Regions from separate parts of the Variovorax sp. OK605 genome, predicted to be linked through region 1. Evidence: riboswitches for the same ligand, from Rfam matches in the RefSeq annotation. Region 1 holds a riboswitch; the other holds the start of a gene.

The links. A riboswitch is a leader RNA that binds a small molecule or an ion and turns the genes downstream of it on or off. The one in region 1 is predicted to bind manganese.
Region 2: linked by a shared signal. The riboswitch ahead of BM013_RS17155 (TMEM165/GDT1 family protein) and the one ahead of mntP (manganese efflux pump MntP) in region 1 are both predicted to bind manganese.

Annotation. Positions count from the first base shown of each region.
Region 1 covers NZ_FOWL01000001.1:184,785-194,924, reverse strand. Annotated here, with positions in the region: gene BM013_RS00925 (LysR substrate-binding domain-containing protein) at 1-770, shown strand, start outside; gene BM013_RS00920 (serine hydrolase domain-containing protein) at 1,015-2,427, shown strand; gene BM013_RS41615 (DUF4262 domain-containing protein) at 2,472-3,293, opposite strand; gene mntP (manganese efflux pump MntP) at 3,358-3,927, opposite strand; yybP-ykoY riboswitch at 3,933-4,113, opposite strand; gene cysS (cysteine--tRNA ligase) at 4,630-5,985, opposite strand; gene BM013_RS00900 (LysR substrate-binding domain-containing protein) at 6,190-7,092, opposite strand; gene BM013_RS00895 (FMN-dependent NADH-azoreductase) at 7,243-7,911, shown strand; gene BM013_RS00890 (SDR family oxidoreductase) at 7,944-8,849, opposite strand; gene BM013_RS00885 (glutathione S-transferase family protein) at 8,959-9,897, opposite strand; gene BM013_RS00880 (isovaleryl-CoA dehydrogenase) at 9,942-10,140, opposite strand, start outside.
Region 2 covers NZ_FOWL01000006.1:110,930-121,069, reverse strand. Annotated here, with positions in the region: gene BM013_RS17185 (DUF72 domain-containing protein) at 1-118, shown strand, start outside; gene BM013_RS17180 (bactofilin family protein) at 147-668, opposite strand; gene BM013_RS17175 (ion transporter) at 783-1,748, shown strand; gene BM013_RS17170 (IMPACT family protein) at 1,693-2,280, opposite strand; gene metW (methionine biosynthesis protein MetW) at 2,300-2,890, opposite strand; gene BM013_RS17160 (homoserine O-succinyltransferase MetX) at 2,887-4,050, opposite strand; gene BM013_RS17155 (TMEM165/GDT1 family protein) at 4,183-4,746, opposite strand; yybP-ykoY riboswitch at 4,781-4,946, opposite strand; gene BM013_RS17150 (RNA recognition motif domain-containing protein) at 5,207-5,773, shown strand; gene BM013_RS17145 (SDR family oxidoreductase) at 5,879-6,661, opposite strand; gene lptC (LPS export ABC transporter periplasmic protein LptC) at 6,688-7,353, opposite strand; gene BM013_RS17135 (KdsC family phosphatase) at 7,350-7,910, opposite strand; gene BM013_RS17130 (KpsF/GutQ family sugar-phosphate isomerase) at 7,910-8,911, opposite strand; gene BM013_RS17125 (monovalent cation:proton antiporter family protein) at 8,999-10,140, shown strand, end outside.

The DNA.
Region 1 (10,140 bases):
TGGAAGACACGCTCGGCCAGCCGTTGTTTCGCCGGCTCACGCGGCAGCTCGCGCTGACGCCCGCCGGGCAGCGGCTCTTCGACGACCTGCGCACGGGCTTCGACGTGCTCGAGGCCGGCGTCGACAAGCTGCGCAGGCCTTCGGCATCGCAGGCCGTGACGCTGACCACCAACACCGCCTTTGCGGCGCGCTGGGTGCTGCCGCGCATCGAGGCCTTTCGCACCGCCTGCCCTGGCGTCGAGCTGCGGTTGCATGCGAGCGACACGCTGGTCGACCTTGCGCGTGGCGACGCCGACATCGCCATCCGCTCGGGCCGCGGCAACTGGCCGGGGCTGGTGTCGCGCGAGCTGATGCCCGAGCGGTACGCACCGCTGTGCAGTCCGATGCTCGGCCTCAAGCGCGTCGCGGACCTGCCGAAGCACCAGCTGATTCACTGCGACTGGCAGCCACATGCAATCGCACCCGCCGTGTGGCCGCGCTGGTTCCGCGAAGCAGGCATCGCGCCGCCGAGGGGCCGCGCGATGAAGTCAGCGGCGCTGTCGTTCTCCGACGAATCGCACGCGATGCTTGCCGCGCTCGGCGGGCACGGCGTTGCGCTGCTGAGCCTCACGCTGTCGGCGCCGGAGATCCGCAGCGGCGCGCTCGTGCAGCCCTTCGGACCTGCGCTCGATACGGGCAGCTACTTTCTGGCGGTGGCCAATGGGCGGGAGAACGAAGCGCCGGTTCGTGCGGTGTGGGACTGGATCGTTTCGCAGGCTGCAGGAGACTGAGCACAAGCTGAACGCAAGGCTTGCACTTCGTCACACCTTTGGAGAGACTCACGTGCCAACAAAAAAACGAGGAGAGTTCATGACGAGGATTGCCCGCGTCCCTCTTGCCATTGCAACAGGTGCGCTTCTTGTAATAGCTTTGACCTCATGCGGAGGCGGTGGTGGGGGCGGTGGCGGAGGAGGCATCGGCGTCGGCTTCGGCACAGGCGTCGCACCACCCGCAACCGGAGCGCCAGCGCCCGAGTTGCCGGCACGCGAAGCGCTCATCGCACGCGCGAGAACCTACGAACTCGACACCCCTTACGTTCCGCCGCCCGGAGATCCGCTGGAGCTCAACACGTCGGGCTACGCCAAGGCCATGTGCTCCGCCGCATTCATCACCGGCCTCGACCCCGATGTTGCCGCGGAGAGCGTCGGCTACTTCACCGGCCCGTACGCGCAGCGCAGCAAGGTCGGCAAGCCGGTGGTCGATCGCGCGAAGAAGGAAGTTCGCATCACCATGCCGAACGGGACGACGCTGGTGGCGCGCTACTTCGGCTCGCAAGGCTGCATCACGCTGCCGCCCGGCAAGGACGGCGTGTTCTTCACGCCCGTGACCGTCACCAGCACCCTCCCCGATCCCGCGACGCAGGACTGGCCGATGGGCAACGTGATGCCCGCGGGAGCCGCGCCCGGCATCGACGCCACGAAGCTGGGCCAGGCGGTCGACGCCGCCTTCGAAGTGCCGCAGGCCTATACGGCCGCCTTCGTCGTCACGCACAAGGGACGCGTCGTCGGCGAGCGCTACATGAGCGGCATCAATGCGACGACGCCGCTGGAGTCGTGGTCGATGGGCAAGAGCGTGACCGCCACCTTGCTGGGCACGCTCATCAAGCAGGGCGAATACCAGCTCGACCAGCGCGCGCCCATTCCGGAGTGGCAAGCGGACGGCGACAAGCGCAAGGAGATCCGCATCTCCGACATCCTGCACATGTCGAGCGGGCTGCGCATCAAGGCGCCGGACGATCCCGACTTCGACCCCAACGGCACCTACCCCGATCACATCTACTTCTACACCGGGCGCATCAATGCGTTCAACTACGCGGCCACCCGTCCGCAGCAATGGCCGCCGAACACTGTCGGGCGCTACCGCAACACCGACCCGGTGCTGGCGAACTACCTGGTCCGGCTCGCGGTCGAGAAACGCGGCGAAGAATACCTGTCGTTCCCGCAGCGCGCGCTGTTCGACAAGATCGGCATCCGCACCATGACGCTGGAGACCGACCCCTACGGCAACTTCCTGGCGCAGGGCTACGACTTCATGTCGGCGCGCGACTGGGCGCGGCTGGCCAACCTCTACCTGCAGGACGGCGTGTGGAACGGCGAGCGCCTGCTGCCCGAAGGTTTCGTCAAGTTCGTGAGCACGCTCGCACCGGCCTGGGCCGCGGACAAGCGCCCGATCTACGGCGGTTTCTTCTGGCTCAACGGCACCAGCACGTGGCCCGTGCCGACCACGGCCTACTACATGCTCGGTGCCGGCGGACAGGTGGTGCTGATCGTGCCGTCGCACGACCTCGTGGTGGTTCGCATGGGCTACGACAAGGGCGAGCAGGCTTCGGTCGCGAGCCTGCGCAAGGCGCTGACACTGCTGATGCAGGCCGTGCCGAGTTCGCAGTAAGAGCAAGGCAAGCGCGGCGCGCAGCCCCGGCGCTCGGTCGTCGTTCAGTCGTCCGTCTGCTGGCTCTGCGCCTGCCGGCTCCACGCCGACGCCGGGCTCTCGCGCCATGCCATCCAGCCCGCGGGCATGTCGGCCAGTGCCCGAAGGCTCGCGTCGCGCTCGACCATGCTCTGCAGCGAGACGAGCTTCGCGTCGGCCATCTCGAACGCGTCGCCGGTCAGGAACTGCCAGGCGCCGTCTTCCTCGTCCCGGGACACCATGAGGATCGGCTTCGCGTCTTCGAGGATGCCGCGCACCGTGAAGCACATGACGTTCGGCGGGCTGTCGAAGGGCCAGGCATCGCCGGCGTCGGCGCCGGCGGGCTGGTCTTCCTTGTCGCACAGCAGCGGCTGCGCGGATGCGAAGCTGGTGTCCCAGCCCTGCTCCCAAGGAAAGAGACCTTGCCTGTCGGGCCACACCATCTGCAGCACCGGCAGGTCGGCCTTGATCGACGCATAGAACCAACCCGCGTAGCCGAGGTATTCGGGGTAGTGCCGCCGTGCGACCGGCACGAAGGCGATGCGTACGCCCTCGGCGATGTCTTCGTAGGCCTTGAACGGAACAAGCGCTTCGCCGGCGCCCGCGACCTTGACGGCCACGATGTTCAGGAACTGCTGGGCCGTCTTCGGCGGAAGGCCGAAGACGATGACTTCGGGCTGGCGGTAGTTGGCGTAGAAGCCCAGCGAGAAAGCGAAGGCCGGCCCGTCGCCATCGCCCTCGACATGCACGTGGTGCCAGCCGATGCGGGTGACATCCGCCAGCAGGCGGCGGTCGTAGTCGTCCTCGGCTTCGGGCAACTTGAAATCGGGGAGCGTGCTTTCGATCATGAGGCGCGGTGCGGGTGGATGGACGACCCGGCAAGGATACTGGCCAGGGCCGTGCCGACGTCGCTCAAGCCATGCCGTTCAGGTGCTCATAGAGGATCAGGAACCCGATCCCGATCAGCACCACACCGCCCAGAATCTCCGCGCGCTTGCCGACCACCGCGCCCAGCACGCGCCCCACCATCACGCCGAGCGTGACCATGGTGAACGTCGCCAGGCCGATGGCCAGCGCGGTCCAGGCGATGTTGACGTTGATGAAGGCCAGGCCGACGCCCACCGCCATCGCGTCGATGCTGGTGGCGAAGCCGGTGATGGCCAGGGTCCAGAAGGTGTTGCGGCTGGGCTTCTCGTCGATCGCGTCGGGCGCGCCGAAGCCGGCCCAGATCATCCGCAGGCCCAGCACGCTGAGCAGCGTCACGGCAATCCAGTGGTCCCACCGCGCGACGTAGCTGGCGGCAGCCAGCCCGGCGGCCCAGCCGATGACGGGGGTCAGCGCCTCGATGACGCCGAAGATGAGCCCGGTGCGCAGGGCTTCGCGCCAGGAGGGTTTGCGCAGGGCCGCGCCTTTGCCGACAGCAGCGGCGAAAGCATCCGTCGACATGGCGAATGCAAGAAGAATCGTGGAGGCGATGTTCATGTTGGAAGTAGCAAGCAAGGCCGGTTCAAGACGCCGCGGCACACGAACCCGCCGGCCAAAGCCGCGTTCATGCACCGCTGGTCTCGCCAACCTTTCGGCTGCTCGCGCCACGGTCGCAAGGTGCGATCCGAGTATGTTGACGCGAGCGCTTCCGAAGTCCGGAAGCCGGCTACTCCCCAAGGGAGGTGCAATTCTAGATGAGCTCGCGCCACCGTCCCGTGACAGCGCCTGCCCTGGCGGTAGGGCTTTGTGGGGCGCCCACGAAAAAGCCTCCCGCAGGAGGCTTGTCGAATCGACCGGAACGCGGGGTGCGGCGCTCAGGTCTTCTTGGTCAGCAAGGTCTTCACGACGTAGCCATCGCGGTACACCCCCTCGATGGCGCCGCCCTCCACGCGGTCGGTGGCATGCGCAGCCACGTACTTTTCTTCTCCCATGCGATAGACCACCATGGTGCATGACGAACGTTTGCTGAGGGTGCGGGCAACGCCTGTGGCTTGGCGCAGGGTCGGGTATGTCTCCATAGGAATCCTTGTCTTCTCTAATGCCTTGGATAGTAGTCTTTAGGTACTCAACACGCCTGAGATTTGTTTCAAGGCGCCAACGGCCAAAAGAGCAATCAGATTATTTTGTGACTTTGTTATCGACAACAGAAAAATCCTTCGGGGGTGTTGCCACCTCACCACTTGACGGGCTGGGTGACTGCTACTTACTTGCGCCGTCCTCCACCTGCCACCCCCGGGCCTTCAACACCGCCCGAAGACGGTCCGCCTGCGCCCAGTCCCTGGCGTCGCGCGCCGCCTGGCGTTGCGCGAACAGGGCGGCGATGTCCTCGGGGATCGCCAGCGCGGGCGCGGCCCACCCGCTCAATCGCAACCCGAGCACGGTGTCGGCATGGTCCACGGTGGCGCGTCGTACCTCGGGCGGCAGATCGCTGCGCACCAGCGCCCACACCACGGCCAACGCACGCGGCAGGTTCAGGTCCTGGTTGACCTCCGCATTGAAGCGCGCCACGAAGCCCTCATCCGCGGTGCCGCCGAGCGGCCAGCCTGCGTAGGCCTTGCGCAGCCGGTCCAGGGCGGATTGCGCCGCGTGGATGGCTTCGTCGGTGTAGCGCAAGGTGCTGCGGTAGTGCGCGCTGAGGCACAGGTAGCGGTAGGCCATCGGGTCGGTGCCCTGGTCGATCAACGTCTGCAGGCGCAGGAAGTCGCCGTCCGTCTTGGCCATCTTCCGGTCGTCGAGCGTGAGGAAGTGGCCGTGCATCCAGAAGTTGGCGAGCCGGGTGCCGTGGCAGGCCTGCGTCTGCGCGATCTCGTTGCTGTGATGCACCGCGACATGGTCTTCACCGCCGCAATGAATGTCGAACCACGGGCCCAGGTACTTCGCCGACATGGCCGAGCACTCGATGTGCCAGCCGGGAAAGCCGCGGCCCCAGGGGCTGTCCCATTCCATCTGGCGCCTTGAGGCCGGCGGACTGAACTTCCAGAGCGCGAAGTCCGAGACGTTGCGCTTCTCCCCCATCGCCACCCGCATCCCGGCCCACAGGCCCGCGCGGTCGAGGCGGGCCAGATGACCGTAGCCGTCTTGGCGGGTCGTGTCGAAGTAGATGCCGTCGGAGGTCCCGTAGGTGAAGCCCTTGCGCTCCAGTGCCTCGATGAACACCAACTGCTCGGGAATGTGGTCGGTGGCACGCGGCCACTCGGCGGGCTCCAGCAGGTTCAACGCGCGCCAGTCGGCCTGGAACGCGGCGGTATAGCGCTGGGCGATGGCCCACGCGGACTCGCCGGCGCGCCGGCTGCCCTTCTCCATCTTGTCCTCGCCCTCGTCAGCGTCGGACACCAGATGCCCGACGTCGGTGATGTTGACGACATGCCGCACGCTGTAGCCGTTCAGCTCGAGCACGCGGCGCAGCACGTCCTCGAACACGTAGGTCCGCAGGTTGCCGATGTGCGCGTGGTCGTACACCGTCGGCCCGCAGCAGTACAGGCCCACATGCCCGGGTTGCAGCGGCGTGAAGGGCCGCACGGTGCGCGACCAGGTGTCGTACAAGGCAAGGGACATGGGGACTTTCCTGAAGTTGAAGAAACGTGGAAAACAAAAAGGCCACCGGTCTTGCAACGGGTGGCCATCGGGGATGCGGACTTGAACTGGATCGCTAAGCGCAAGCACCCCTAGGCACGCGGGCACAGCAGGCGTGCGCGGGGCGGATCGACGGGGATGCAGGAGCGAACATGAAAACCATCCTAGCGCGCCCCCTGCATCGGGTCAAACCTCGCCGCCCAACGGCTGCAGGCCCAGCACCCACTCGAACACCGCCGCCACCGCGGGCTCCTCGCGCCGCGCCTGCGGGCACACCAAGTGGAACGGCAGGCCCGGCAACTGCGGGCCGAAGGGCTGCACGAGGTTGCCGGCGCGCAACTCGTCGGCAATCAAGGCCAGGCTCATCAACGCCACGCCCTGCCCTTGCAGCGCGGCCGACACCGTGTGGGTCTCGTCGGAGAACACCGGCCCCGCCGACACATCGAGCCCGGGCACCTGCGCTTGCTGCTGCCACGCGGCCCAGGTACCGGGTTGGCTCCTGCTGCCGGGCAGCAAAAAATGCAGCAGCGTGTGCCGCCTCAGGTCGCCGCGTCGACGCAGCTTGAGCGCGGGGCTGCAGGCGGGTGCGAAGACGTTGTCGAACAGCTTCTCGGCCACCATGCCGGGCCACTGGCCCTTGCCGTAGCGGATGGCGATGTCGGCCGTGACGCCGTCGAGCGCAACCGCCTCGTGCGACGCGTGAATGCGCAGGTCGAGCCGCGGATGCAGCGCGCGCAGGCCGCTCACGCGCGGCAGCAGCCAGCGCGCCGCCACCGCCGGCGTGGCCGACAGCGTGATGGCCTGGCGCTGCGGCGGCGCGCGCAGCCGGGCCACCGCATGGGCCATGGCGTTGAACGACTCGCTCAGCACCGCCTGCAGTTCCCTGCCCTGCGGCGTGAGCACCAGTTGCCGCGGCTGGCGGATGAAGAGCGCCACGCCCAGCGCGTCTTCCAGCTGCCGCACCTGGTGGCTGATGGCCGTGGGCGTGACCGAGAGTTCGCTCGCCGCGAGCTTGGCGCTGCAATGCCGCGCGGCGGCCTCGAAGGCACGCAACGCGGCCAGCGGCGGGAGTTGACGCAGGTTGGCCATGGATGAATTTATTTTTCAGCGGCGCAAAGAATTCGTCGTTTGTCGCGCTCCGGATGCTTGGATAGATTGGGAACCGTGTCAAGCAGACAGCTGAATTCACCTCATCCATCTCATCCACCTACTCCGCAACTCCGCACCAAGGACCCCGCCATGACCACCCTGCTCCACATCGACGCCAGCGCCCGCCCCGGCCTGTCAGGCACCCACGCGCACGGCTCGCATTCGCGCCGCCTCGGCCACCGCTTCGTGACGACATGGCGCGCCGCGCGCCCGCAGGACGAAGTGATCTACCGCGACATCGGCGCCACGCCGCCGGGCCACGTCACGGGCGAATGGATTGCGTCGGGCTACACGCCGCCGGCCGAGCGCGAGCCGTGGATGCACGCCGTGCTCGCGGAGAGCGACGCGCTGATCGCGGAGCTCCGCCGCGCGGATGTGCTGGTGATCGGCGTGCCGATGTACAACTTCGGCATGCCGGCGCCGCTGAAGTCATGGATCGACAACATCGTGCGCATCGGCGCCACCTTCGATTTCGACCGCAACCGCGAGAACCCGTACGTGCCGCTGCTGGCGGAGCGCCGTCGCCGCACGGTGCTGCTGAGTTCGTGCGGCAGCAGCGGCTATGGGCCGGGCGGGTTCCAGGCGCAGATGGACCTGCTGACGCCCGGCATCGCGAGCCCGCTGGCGTTGCTGGGGCTCACCGAAGTCCACAGCGTGGCCATCGAGCACGCCGAAGACCCGGGTGACCTGCTCGACCGGTCGATTGCCGAAGCGCTCGATCGCGTCGATGCGCTGGTGGGCGAGCTGCAGGCCTCCTGAGGAAGCCTTGGCTCCCAAGCCTCAAGCCTGTGTCAGGCCGAGCGCAGCTGCTCGCGCAGCTTCTGCCCGATCTCCGGCCGCTCCAGGAACGGGTCGGCCGGGTTGACGCCCGACACGATGTTCTCCATGCGGCTCTTCACGTTGCCCAGCGCCTTCGGGTGGCTGAACACGTAGAACTGGTTGTCGGAGATGGCTTCGAACACCTTGGCGGCCACTTCGGCGGCGGTGATCTTGCCGCTGCTCACCGCCTTGTTGCTCATGGCCTGGCCGATGAGCTGGCTCTTGGTGAGCTCGCTGTCCTTGGGTGCGTTGGGGCGGTTGCGCTCGCTGCTGGTGATGCCGGTGGGCACGAAGTACGGGCACAGCAGGCTCGCGCCGATCTGGTCGGTGACCAGGTTCAGGTCCTGGTACATGGTCTCGGTGAGGCTCACCACGGCCGCCTTGGCGGCGTTGTAGATGCCCATGTTCGGCGGCGTGAGCAGGCCGGCCATGCTGGCGGTGTTGGTGATGTGGCCGCAGTAGGCCGGGTCCTTGGCGGCGGCCTCGAGCATCATGGGCGTGAACAGGCGCACGCCGTGGATCACGCCCCACAGGTCGACGCCCAGCACCCATTCCCAGTCGGCCACGGTGTTTTCCCACACCAGGCCGCCGGCGCCCACGCCCGCGTTGTTGAACACGAAGTGCGGCGCGCCGAAGCGTTCCTTCACCGCGGCGGCCAGGGCTTCCATCTGTCCGGCGTCGGACACGTCGACCTTGCGCGCCAGCACCTGCGCGCCGGCGGCTTCCATTTCGGCCGCGGCCTTGTCGAGTGCGTCCTGCTGCACGTCGACCAGCACGAGGTTCATGCCGCGGGCGGCGCCGATGCGCGCGCACTCCAGGCCGAAGCCCGAGGCCGCGCCGGTGAGAACGGCGGTCTTGCCCTTGAAGTCCTGAATCATTTGCCGGTGTCCTTCTGTTGAATGTCTCTGACGTTGGAGCTGCAATTGAAATACGGAACGCGCGCGAGCGCAGTCACGAAGGTGCCCCGGCCGGGGCTTCGGCCCCGGTTCAGGCTTCGGCCGCCTTCAGCACATAGCCGATGCGCGGAAAGTGCACGTGCACCGTGCCCGTTCGCTCGCTGCTGCGCGCCAGCGTGTAGTGGGTGCGCGTGGCCGCGACCAGCGTGCCGGGCGTTTCCTCCAGGCCGAAGCTCTCGGCGCGGATGGTGACGGCGCTGCCCAGCGCAATGCCGTGGTCGTCCTGGAAGGTGCTGTCGGTCAGCAGCGTGTGCGGCGTGGCGGCCTTGGCCACGGCAATGGCCTCGTCGGCGGTGAACTTCTCGGGCGCGCCATGGCCGATGGCGGCCATGCGGTCCATCCAGTCGACCACCGCGGGCGTCAGCTCGAGGATGGTCCGCACCGCCTCGATGCGCCGCGTGTACCAGAGCGAGTGGTACGCCGAGAAGTCGGCGATGCTGGGCACCTCGCCGAGCAAGAAGGGCTTGTCGTCGAGCATGTCCGACAGGCGGCGCAGGTACGACTTGTAGGCGCTGGTGGCGTCGGCCGGGCGCAGGCGGGTCATGTTGCCCGCGCTCATCTTGCCGCGGTCTTCGCCGAAGGCCTTCAGCGCCTCGGGCGGCGCCTTGGCGAACACCTCGGCCGCGCCCTTGGGCTGCAGGTTCCAGGCCATGGAGGCCCAGAACAGCGTGGTGTCGGCCCACTGCGCGAGGATCCGCGACAGGCCCTTCTCGGGCTCGGGGTAGAGCGTGGGTTCGGGCTGCAGGTGCTCGAGCACGTCGGCGATGAGCGCGCTGTCGCAGTACATGTCCGCGCCGATCTGCAGGAACGGCGTCTTGCGGTAGCCGCCGGTGAGCACCTCCACCTCGGGCTTGGGCATGATCGGCGGAATGAACACCGACTTCCACGGCAGCTTCTTGGCGCCGAGGATCAGGCGCACCTTCTCGGAGAACGGCGAGGTCAGGTAGTGGTGGAGGATCAGGTCGGCCATGTCGTGTTTCCCGTGAGTCTTTGGTTTGAAAATTCGGCGCGCGCTCAACGAGGTTGCGCGCGCTGGAGGATCGCATCGAAATCGGTGCCGGCGCCGGCGCCGAGCGTGCCGAAGGCATGGCCCCAGTCGCCGCCCAGGCGGGACGCACAGAATGCGCCGACCACCGCGGGCGGCGCCGTCTGCGCGAGCAGTGCAGCTTGCACGGCGAGCGCCACGTCCTGTGCCAGACGGCGCGCCTGCGCC
Region 2 (10,140 bases), on a different contig from region 1:
GAAGAAAACCGGGAAGCGCGACGTGTTCGTCTACTTCATCAACGGCGCCAAAGAAAAAGCACCGGCCGCGGCCGGTGCCTTGCTGGAGCGCCTGGGGTGGACCCCGCCGACTGCTTAAGTCCTAAGCAGCGGCGAGCGGCCTGGACTCAAGCCGCCTGGAGCGACGGCTTGGTGCCGTGGCTGATCTCGCCGGAAAGCTGGCCGCCTTCCTCGATCACGATCTTGCCGTAGCGGATCTTGCCGGTGACCTTGCCGGTCGAGTGGATCACGAGCTTCTCGCGCACCGTGAGGCTGCCGTCGAACACGCCGCGAATCTCGGCGATGTCGATCTCCGCGGAGCCCTTGAACTCGCCCTGTTCGGCGATCTGCATCAGGCGCGAGTCCATCGTGGCCTCGACCAGGCCTTCGACCACGAGCGTGTCGCAGTCGGTGATCTCGACGCCCTTGAGCTTGATGTTCGGGCCGACGGTGAGCTTGCTGCCGCCTTCCTTGACGGCGGGTGCAGCAGCGGCTGCGGGGTTCAGGCCGCCCTGCTGTGCGGTCAGCGACGATGGATTCACGGGGGTACCCGAGAGATTGGTGCCTGCGCCGACCAGCGGCGCGGGGCGGGAATTCAACGAATCGGTGTCTCGATCACGCTTGCCGAAGAAGGGGGACTGTGTAGCCAATGGGGAGCTCCTCAAGAAAGGGACTATCGTAAGAACGCGCTCACTGCATGCGGCACTTCATTGCGCAAGAAGCGTAACCGAATAAGTCGTGCGGACACATGACAATGGCGCTTCATGACCCGTTCGAACACCGAAGTTTCCAGTGGCGCGCCCACCATGCCCGCCATGCGCGCCATCTCGTCCGCCACCGACTCGCGCTTCGACAAGCCCGCGCACGGTTGGCGCCGCACGCTGTTCACGGTGATCTTCGAGGCCGACACGCGCGCGGGGCTGGTGTTCGACCTGGCGCTGATCGCGGTGATCGTCACCAGCGTGCTGGTGGTGATCCTGGACAGCGTGCAGTCGATCCGCGAACAGTGGCGCCCGCTGTTCAACGCGCTCGAATGGGTGTTCACCATTCTGTTCACGCTGGAGTACATCGCGCGGCTGTGCTGCGTGAACAAGCCGCTTCGCTATGCGCTGAGCTTCTACGGCGTGATCGACCTGCTCGCGCTGCTGCCGACGTTCCTGGTGGCGCTCGCGCCGGAGATGGCCTACCTGATCGACGTGCGCATCCTGCGGCTGCTGCGCGTGTTCCGCATCTTCAAGCTGTCGCGCTACTCGGTGGAGTACCGCGCGCTGGTCTCGGCCGTGGCGTCGAGCCGGCGCAAGATCATCGTGTTCGTCGGCTTCGTGATGCTGGTGGTGCTGGTGATGGGCACGCTGATGTACGTGGTCGAAGGGCCGCAGCACGGTTTCACCAGCATTCCGGTGGCCATCTACTGGGCCATCTCGACGATGGCCACGGTGGGCTTCGGCGACCTCGTGCCCAAGACCGACCTGGGCCGCGCGATCGCCTCGGTGATGATGCTGCTGGGCTGGGGCGTGCTCGCGGTGCCCACGGGCATCGTGACCGCCGAGATGGCGCGGCGCGGGCCCGACGACGACGAGACGGTGGTGGCAGCGGTGCCGCCGCGCGGCATTCTCGGGCTGACGCCGCCTCGGCCCGAGGTGCCCGCGGTGCCTGCAGTGCCCGCGAAACGCATCACTCCCGCGGCCAGACGGCGCGCCCTTGCGCAGCATCGCCGAGGCGCACGATGAAGGCGTCGGCATCGGGCTCGGGCAGCGAGAAGGCGAAGGCCACGTCGTCGCCGTGCTGCACGCTGTCGAGCGTCGCGCCCGCCGCGGCAAGTTCACGCCGCACCAGGCCTTCGAGCGCATAGGGCACCGAACAGCGCAGGCTGCGCTGGCGCACCAGCGGCACGAGCGTGGCGCCGAGCAACGCTTGCGCCACCGCATCGGTGTAGGCCCGCACCAGGCCGCCCGCGCCGAGCTTCACGCCGCCGAAGTAGCGCACCACCGTTGCGAGCGCGCCTTCGACCTGCTGGTGGCGCAGCACTTCGAGCATCGGCCGGCCGGCCGTGCCGCCGGGCTCGCCGTCGTCGTTGGCGGCCGACTGGCCACCGGCCATCAGGGCCCAGCAGACGTGCGCCGCGGCGGGATGCTCGGCGCGCAGCGACGCCACGACGGCCACTGCGGCCGCGCGGTCGGGCACGGATTGCACGCAGCCGATGAAGCGGCTCTTCTTGATGAGCAGCTCGCTGTGGACCGGCTCGGCGAGCGTGAAGCTCATCGCCTGTTCAGCGAGCGGCTCAGCCGCCGCCGCGCTCGAACTTGAACACCGCCGTGCCGGCGCGCGCGTTGGGCAGCCAGCGCACGCCGCGCCCGTCCTGCAGGCCGAAGGCGTCGAGCACGCGCAGGTTGTTCTTGCCGGCCAGCACCTCGAAGTCCTTGAAGGTGCCCACGCGGATGTTCGGCGTGTCGTACCACTGGTAGGGCAGGCGGCGCGTCACGGGCATGCGCCCGCGCGCAATGCTCAGCCGGTTGGGCCAGTGCGCGAAGTTGGGGAAGGCGACGATGCCGATGCGGCCCACGCGCGCGGTCTCCCGCAGCATCACCTCGGCATTGCGCAGGTGCTGCAGCGTGTCGATCTGCAGCACCACGTCGAACGAGGCGTCGTCGAACATCGCGAGGCCTTCGTCGAGGTTGAGCTGGATCACGTCGACGCCGCGGCGGATGCACTGCAGCACGTTGCCGTCGGCAATCTCCACGCCGTAGCCGGTGCAGCCGCGCTCGCGCTGCAGCAGGTCGAGCAGGGCGCCGTCGCCGCAGCCGAGGTCGAGCACGCGCGCGCCCTGCGGCACGAGTTCGGCGATCAGCCGCTGGTGGTCGAGGTCGCTCATTGCTGGAACTCCTTGGCGACGCGATCGAAATAGGAACGCACCACGCCCATGTAGCGCACGTCGTCGAGCAGGAAGGCGTCGTGGCCGTGCGGCGCGTCGATCTCCGCGTAGCTCACGTTGCGGCGGTTGTCGAGCAGCGCCTTCACCAGCTCGCGGCTGCGCGCGGGCGAGAAGCGCCAGTCGGTCTTGAAGCTCACGAGCAGGAACTTGGCGCTGGCCTGCGCGAAGGCGGTGCTGAGCTTGCCGCCATGGCTGCGCGCGGGGTCGAAGTAGTCGAGCGCGCGCGTGATCAGCAGGTAGGTGTTGGCGTCGAAGTACTCGCTGAACTTGTCGCCCTGGTAGCGCAGGTAGCTCTCGATCTGGAACTCCACGTCCTGCGTGGAATAGCGGTAGTCGAGCGCCGCGGCCTCACCTTCGACGGCGCTGCGCAGGATGCGGCCGAACTTGGTGTTCATCACGTCGTCGCTCAGGTAGGTGATGTGGCCGATCATTCGCGCGATGCGCAGGCCGCGCTTGGGGATCGCGCCGTGTTCGTAGAAGTGGCCGCCGTGGAAGTCGGGGTCGGTCACGATGGCGCGGCGCGCCACCTCGTTGAAGGCGATGTTCTCGGCCGTGAGGTTGGGCGCGCTGGCCACTACCACGGCGTGGCGCACGCGCTGCGGGTACTGCAGCGTCCAAGACAGCGCCTGCATGCCGCCGAGGCTGCCGCCCATGACGGCCGCGAGCGTCTCGATGCCCAGCGCGTTCAGCAGCTCGGCCTGGGCGTCGACCCAGTCTTCGACGGTCACCACCGGGAAGTCGGCGCCGTAGACGCGGCCGGTGGCGGGGTTCACGTGCATCGGGCCGGTCGAGCCGAAGCAGGAGCCGAGGTTGTTCACGCCGATCACGAAGAAGCGGTCGGTGTCCACCGGCTTGCCCGGCCCCACCATGTTGTCCCACCAGCCCTCGGAGCGGGCCTGGCCCTCGTAGACGCCCGCGACGTGGTGCGAGGCGTTGAGCGCATGGCACACCAGCACCGCATTGCTGCGCTCGGCGTTCAGGGTGCCGTAGGTTTCGTAGGCGAGCGTGTAGTCGCTGATCGATGCGCCGCTGCGCAAGGCCAGGGGGCCCGCGAACTGCATCGACTGCGAGGTGACGACCAAAGGTGGTGACGACGACATGAATGAAAAAACCCGGCCTCGCCAAAAACGAGCCGGGTCTGCCGCGCCTGTCTTTAGCTGAATTTATAAAGCGCCCGCAAGCTGTAGCAAATCGGCGCGAGGGGCAGTATATCGCCCCGTCTCATCGGCAGCCTACCAGCCGATGATCATGATGATGCCCAGCACCAGGAAGATCGCGGCCGAGATGCCGTGCACCAGCTTGATCGGCACGCGCCGCACGATCTTTTCGCCGAGCCACACCACCGGCGCATTGGCCAGCATCATGCCCAGCGTGGTGCCGGCCACCACCCAGAAGTAGTCGTGCGTGAAGCGCGCGGCCAGCATGACGGTGGCGATCTGGGTCTTGTCGCCCATCTCGGCCAGGAAGAAGGCGATCACGGTGGTGCCGAAGACGCCGAACTTCGACACGCCGGGGGCGTCGTCGTCGTCGAGCTTGTCGGGAATCAGCATCCAGGCGGCCATGGCGATGAACGAGCCGCCGAGGATCCAGCGCAGCACCTCGGGCCCGAGCCAGCGCGTGATGTAGTTGCCGACCGCACCCGCCAACGCGTGGTTGATGATGGTGGCAACGAAGATGCCGAGGACGATGGGCCAGGGTTTCCTGAAACGGGCCGCGAGCAAGAGTGCCAGGAGTTGGGTCTTGTCGCCCATTTCGGCGAGCGCAACTACGCCGGTTGCAACGAGAAAAGCTTCCATGATGAACGTGGGGTTCCTTAGGCCGAAGGACGCAATTGACCATGCAACACCCTTCGGCCATTTTTTTCCGAAGTTGCATGGTCAAAGGTCTCGCCAGGTATGTTCACTGCACGCGCCATGTCCCGTGTGGGGCAGGACAAGTCTGTTGACGCGGGCCCTTCTCGCAGATCGGAAGGCGGCTACTCCCCAATGACGGGGCGGATTCTACACACCGTATCGAAAGCGCCCCTCCAAGCCGTAAGCGTGCGCTAGCTTCCAGGTGCTTTTGAAGGTGCTACCTCAAGACGCAATTTCCCGCTTGCATTTTTGATATTTCCCCCATAATGCACGAGCCTCCCTCTTCATTTTGGTCGGGAGTCAGTTCGGTGATCGGTCAGTTTCGCGCGACTCGACGGCTCTCGTTTGAGTGATGCTTTCGGGACTCCATCGCTTTTCTTGATGTGTTTATAGGAGTCCCTCGATGGGCAACAAACTGTACGTCGGCAACCTGCCTTACTCGGTGCGCGACGGAGATCTCGAACAGGCCTTCGGGCAGTTCGGCGCAGTGACCAGCGCCAAGGTCATGATGGAACGTGACACCGGCCGCTCGAAGGGCTTCGGCTTCGTCGAGATGGGCAGTGACGCGGAAGCACAGGCAGCCATCACCGGCATGAACGGCCAGCCCCTGGGCGGCCGCAGCGTCGTCGTCAACGAAGCACGTCCCATGGAAGCACGTCCCCCGCGCAGCGGTGGCGGCGGCGGCTACGGTGGTGGCGGCGGTGGTTATGGCGGCGGTGGTGGCGGTGGCTACGGCGGCGGCGGTGGTGGCTACGGTGGTGGTGGCGGCGATCGCAGCGGCGGCGGCGGTGGCCGCTCCGGCGGTGGCGGTTACGGCGGCGGTGGCGGTGGCCGCAGTGGCGGCGGCGGCGGTGGTGGCGATGGCGGTTTCCGCAGCCCCTACGGTGCCGGTCCCCGCGGCGGTGGCGGCGGTGGTCGCAGCGGTGGTGGTGGTGGTGGCGGCTATGGCGGCGGCAACAGTGGCTACTGAGCCCTGCGCTTCCAGGCCCCCAAAGACGAAAGGCTCCCTCGGGAGCCTTTTTTCATGGCCGGCAGCCTGTGCGGCCCGCCAGGCCCGGCCTGGTCCGGCGCGCCCTCAGGCTTCGCCGCTGCGCTTCTTGCGCTCGCGGCCTTGCACGGCGCGGTCGAGCACGGCGTTGGGCAGCATGCGCATGATCTTGGCGACCACGCCCATCTGCCACGGGATCACGCGGTAGCTCGTGCCCGCCTCGATGGCGCGCAGCGCCTGGGCCGCGAAGTCCTCGGCCGTCATGAGGAAGGGCATGCCATAGCGGTTGCCCTGCGTGAGCGGCGTGTCGATGTATCCGGGGCAGAGCGTGACCACCTTCACCCCGCTCTTGAACAGCTCGCCGCGCAGGCTCTCGCAGTACGCGACCACGCCCGCCTTGCTGGCGCAATACGCCCCGTGCCCCGGCAGCCCGCGGATCGACGCCACGCTGCCGATGCCCACCAGCCGGCCGGTGCCACGCTGCTCCATGGCCCGCACGAACGGATGAAAGGTCGCGGCCAGGCCGACGTTGTTGGTGGCGAAGGTCTGCGCCAGCACGTCGAGGTCGGAGCGCTCGCCGGTGTCGATGCCGACGCTGATGCCGGCATTGGCGATGACCACGTCAGGCAGCCCCTGCTGCGCGATGCAGGCATGGCCGGCGGCCACGATGCTGTCGGTCTGCGCCACGTCGGCGCTGTAGATTTGATAGCGGTCCGCGCTGATCCGGCGCGCCTGAGCCCACGATTCGATCTCCGCCGTGCGGCGCGCGACCAGCGCCAGCCGGTACCCCGCGTCGTGGAAGCTCGCGGCCAGGGCCTGGCCGATGCCGCTCGAGGCGCCGGTGATGAAGACAAGCGGGGACGTGGTCATGCAGCGGTGGTTTTCTTTTTTCTTCTTCAGCGTTTCTTGGCGGGTGCGGCCGGGGCCGCCTTGGCGGCCGACGGAATCAGCACCCCGCGCACGCGGCCGTTCAGGTTGGCCACGCCGCTCAGGTTGTCGTAGTCGAGCGTGTCGCCGGTGAATTGGTCGGTGCCGCGCATGAGCGTGACCGGCTTGTTCGACGTGACCCGCTCGGTGTCGACATAAGCATGCAGGAAGTCGCCGCGAAACTCGAGCTGCGGCGTGGCCTTGCCGTTCGGGCTCACCGACGGTTCGCGAATGACGATGGCGTTGCCGAACAGCTGGATCTCGCTGCCGTCGGAGTTCGACAACCCGCGGTCGGCCGTTGCGCGGGTCACGAGGCCCTCGGGCGACACCGAGCGCATGCGCACCTTGTCGACCTCCATGGTGTCGGTGTCCGGGTAGTGCCGCCCTTCGACGCCGTGCAGTTCGCTGCGCAGGTCGCCGTTGGGCAGGAAGTTCTTGATGACGAAGTCCCGCATGAAGTAGTCGGGCTCGTGCGTGGGCGCGACCTTGGCCGTGGGCTCCAGCAGCTTGGGCGCGTTGCGCACCAGCCAGTAGGTGCCCAGCGCAACGGCGGCCGTCAGGATGATCGGCAGGTAGATCGTGGTGCGGTCGATGACGTCGCGCGCCATGCCCCACGCGCGTTTCGCGGTGCTCATGCGTTCGGGCTCCGGTTCGGTCCCAGCGCCGCGTCGAGCATGGCGCGGTACTGGCCGCAGGCCGTGAGCAGCAGGTCGCAGAACTCGCGCGCCGCGCCTTCGCCGCCGCGCGCCTGGGTCACGTAGCGCGCAATGTTGCGCACCTCGGCATGGGCGTTGGCCGGCGCCGCCGCGAAGCCGACGCGCGTGAGCACGGGCAGGTCGGGCCAGTCGTCGCCGATGGCTGCGGCCTGCGCCCAGCTGAAGCCCAGCTGGTCGAGCATGGCCTGCGCGGCGGGCAGCTTGTCTTCGGTGCCGTAGCGCACATGCTCGATGCCCAGCGCCTCGAGCCGCACGCGCAGCGGCTTGGAGTCGCGCCCGGTGATCACGGCAGGCACGATGCCGGCCTTGCGCAGCAGCTTCAGGCCGTAGCCGTCGAGGATGCTGAAGCGCTTGAGCGTCTCGCCGTGCTCGGTGAAGTACACGCCGCCGTCGGTCAGCACGCCGTCGATGTCGAAGAAAACAATGCGCACGTCCTGTGCGGCGAGCAGGGTCTCGGCCTGGAACTCGAGCGGCATCAGATGACCTTCGCGCGCATCAGGTCGGTGGTGTTGATCGCGCCCACGATCACCCCCGCGCCGTCGATCACGAACAGGCGGGTGATGCCGCATTGCTCCATGAGCTCGGCGGCTTCCACCGCCAGCGCGTCCACGCGGATGGTGCGCGGGTCGTGGTGCATCACGTCGGCGGCCCTGGGGCTGCGCAGGTCGGCGCCGGCCTCGATCAGGCGGCGCAGGTCGCCGTCAGTGAAGATGCCCAGCGCGCGGCCGTCGGGCGCGACCACCGCCGCGGCGCCGAAGCCCTTGTTGCTCATGGCGCGCATCAGCTCGCTGACGTTGGCGTCGGGTGCCACGCGCGGCACGTCGTCGCCCGAGCGCATCACGTCGCTCACGTGCGTGAGCAGCTTGCGCCCGAGCGCGCCGCCCGGGTGCGAGCGCGCGAAATCTTCCGAGCCGAAGCCGCGCGCGTCGAGCAGCGCCACGGCCAGCGCGTCGCCCATCGCCATCTGGGCGGTGGTGCTCGCGGTGGGGGCGAGGTTGAGCGGGCAGGCTTCCTTGGACACGCCGGCGTCGATGACGATGTCGGCATGGCGGGCCAGGGTCGATTCGAGGCGGCCGGTCATGGCGATCAGGGGCACGCCCTGGCGCTTGACGACCGGCAGGATGACGGTGAGCTCGTCGACCTCGCCGCTGTTGGAGATGGCCAGCACCAGGTCGACCGACTTGATCATGCCGAGGTCGCCGTGGCTGGCCTCGGCCGGGTGCACGAACATCGCGGGCGTGCCGGTGGAGGCGAGGGTGGCGGCGATCTTGCGGCCGACGTGGCCGCTCTTGCCCATCCCCATCACGACCACGCGGCCGCGCACCTCGAGGATCTTGCGCACGGCGTCGACGAAGCTCGGACCGACGCGGGTCTTCAAGCCGTGAACGGCTTCGGCTTCGATGTCGAAGGTGAGGCGTGCCCGAGCGAGGATGGCTTCGGGGTCGACCACGGGGGCCGGGGCGGGACGGGAGCTCATCGGGCGATTTTACGGGCCGGGCCATGCAGGGGCATGCCATGTCCCGTGGAAGCCCGGGGCACGGACATTGCTCTAGCATCGGCGCCCATGTCTTCGTTCGATCTCACGCTGTTGTATCTCCTTGCCGCGGTGATCGGCGTGGTGGCCTGCCGTTCCCTGAAATTGCCGCCGATGCTCGGCTATCTCTCGGCGGGTGTGCTCATCGGACCGCACGCGTTCGCGCTCGCGCAGAACACCGAAGGCATCCAGCACCTGGGCGAGTTCGGCGTGGTGTTCCTCATGTTCGTGATCGGGCTGGAGTTCAGCCTGCCCAAGCTGCGCGCGATGCGCAAGCACGTGTTCGGGCTCGGCCTGCTGCAGGTGCTGCTGACGATGACCATCGCCACCATCGGCGCGCTGGTCATCGCGCACTGGCTGCCGCCGTCGTGGCGGCTGGGCTGGCAGACCGCGCTGGCGCTGTCGGGCGCGCTCACCATGAGCAGCACGGCCATCGTGGTCAAGCTGATGGCCGAGCGGCTCGAACTCGAGAGCGAACACGGCAAGCGCGTGATGGGCGTGCTGCTGTTCCAGGACCTGGCCGTGGTGCCGCTGCTGGTGCTGATTCCCGCGCTGGGCGCGCCGCCCGAGGCGCTGGCCAAGGCGCTGGGCTTCGCGCTGCTGAAGGCGAGCTTCCTGATCGGCGTGCTGCTGTACGGCGGCCCGCGCGTCATGCGCTGGTGGCTCACGCTGGTGGCGCGGCGGCGCAGCGAGGAGCTCTTCATCCTGAACGTGCTGCTGATCACGCTGGGCCTGGCCTGGCTCACCGAGCTGGCCGGCCTGAGCCTGGCGCTGGGCGCCTTCATCGCGGGCATGCTGGTGTCGGAGACCGAATACAAGCACCAGGTCGAGACCGACATCCGGCCCTTCCACGACGTGCTGCTGGGCCTGTTCTTCATCACCGTGGGCATGTCGCTCGACTGGCACATCGTGGTCGAGCGCTGGCTGCTGGTGGGCGTGCTGCTGCTGGTGCCGCTGGCGTTCAAGCTGGGGCTGGTGACGGTGCTGGCCAAGGTGCTGGGCGCCACGTCGGGCGTGTCGCTGCGCACCGGCCTGTACCTGGCGCAGGCCGGCGAGTTCGGCTTCGTGCTGCTGACGCTGGCGCAGGAGCGCAGCCTGCTGCCGCCGTGGCTGGCCAACCCGGTGCTGGCGTCGATGGTGCTGTCGATGCTGGCCACGCCCTTCATCATCAT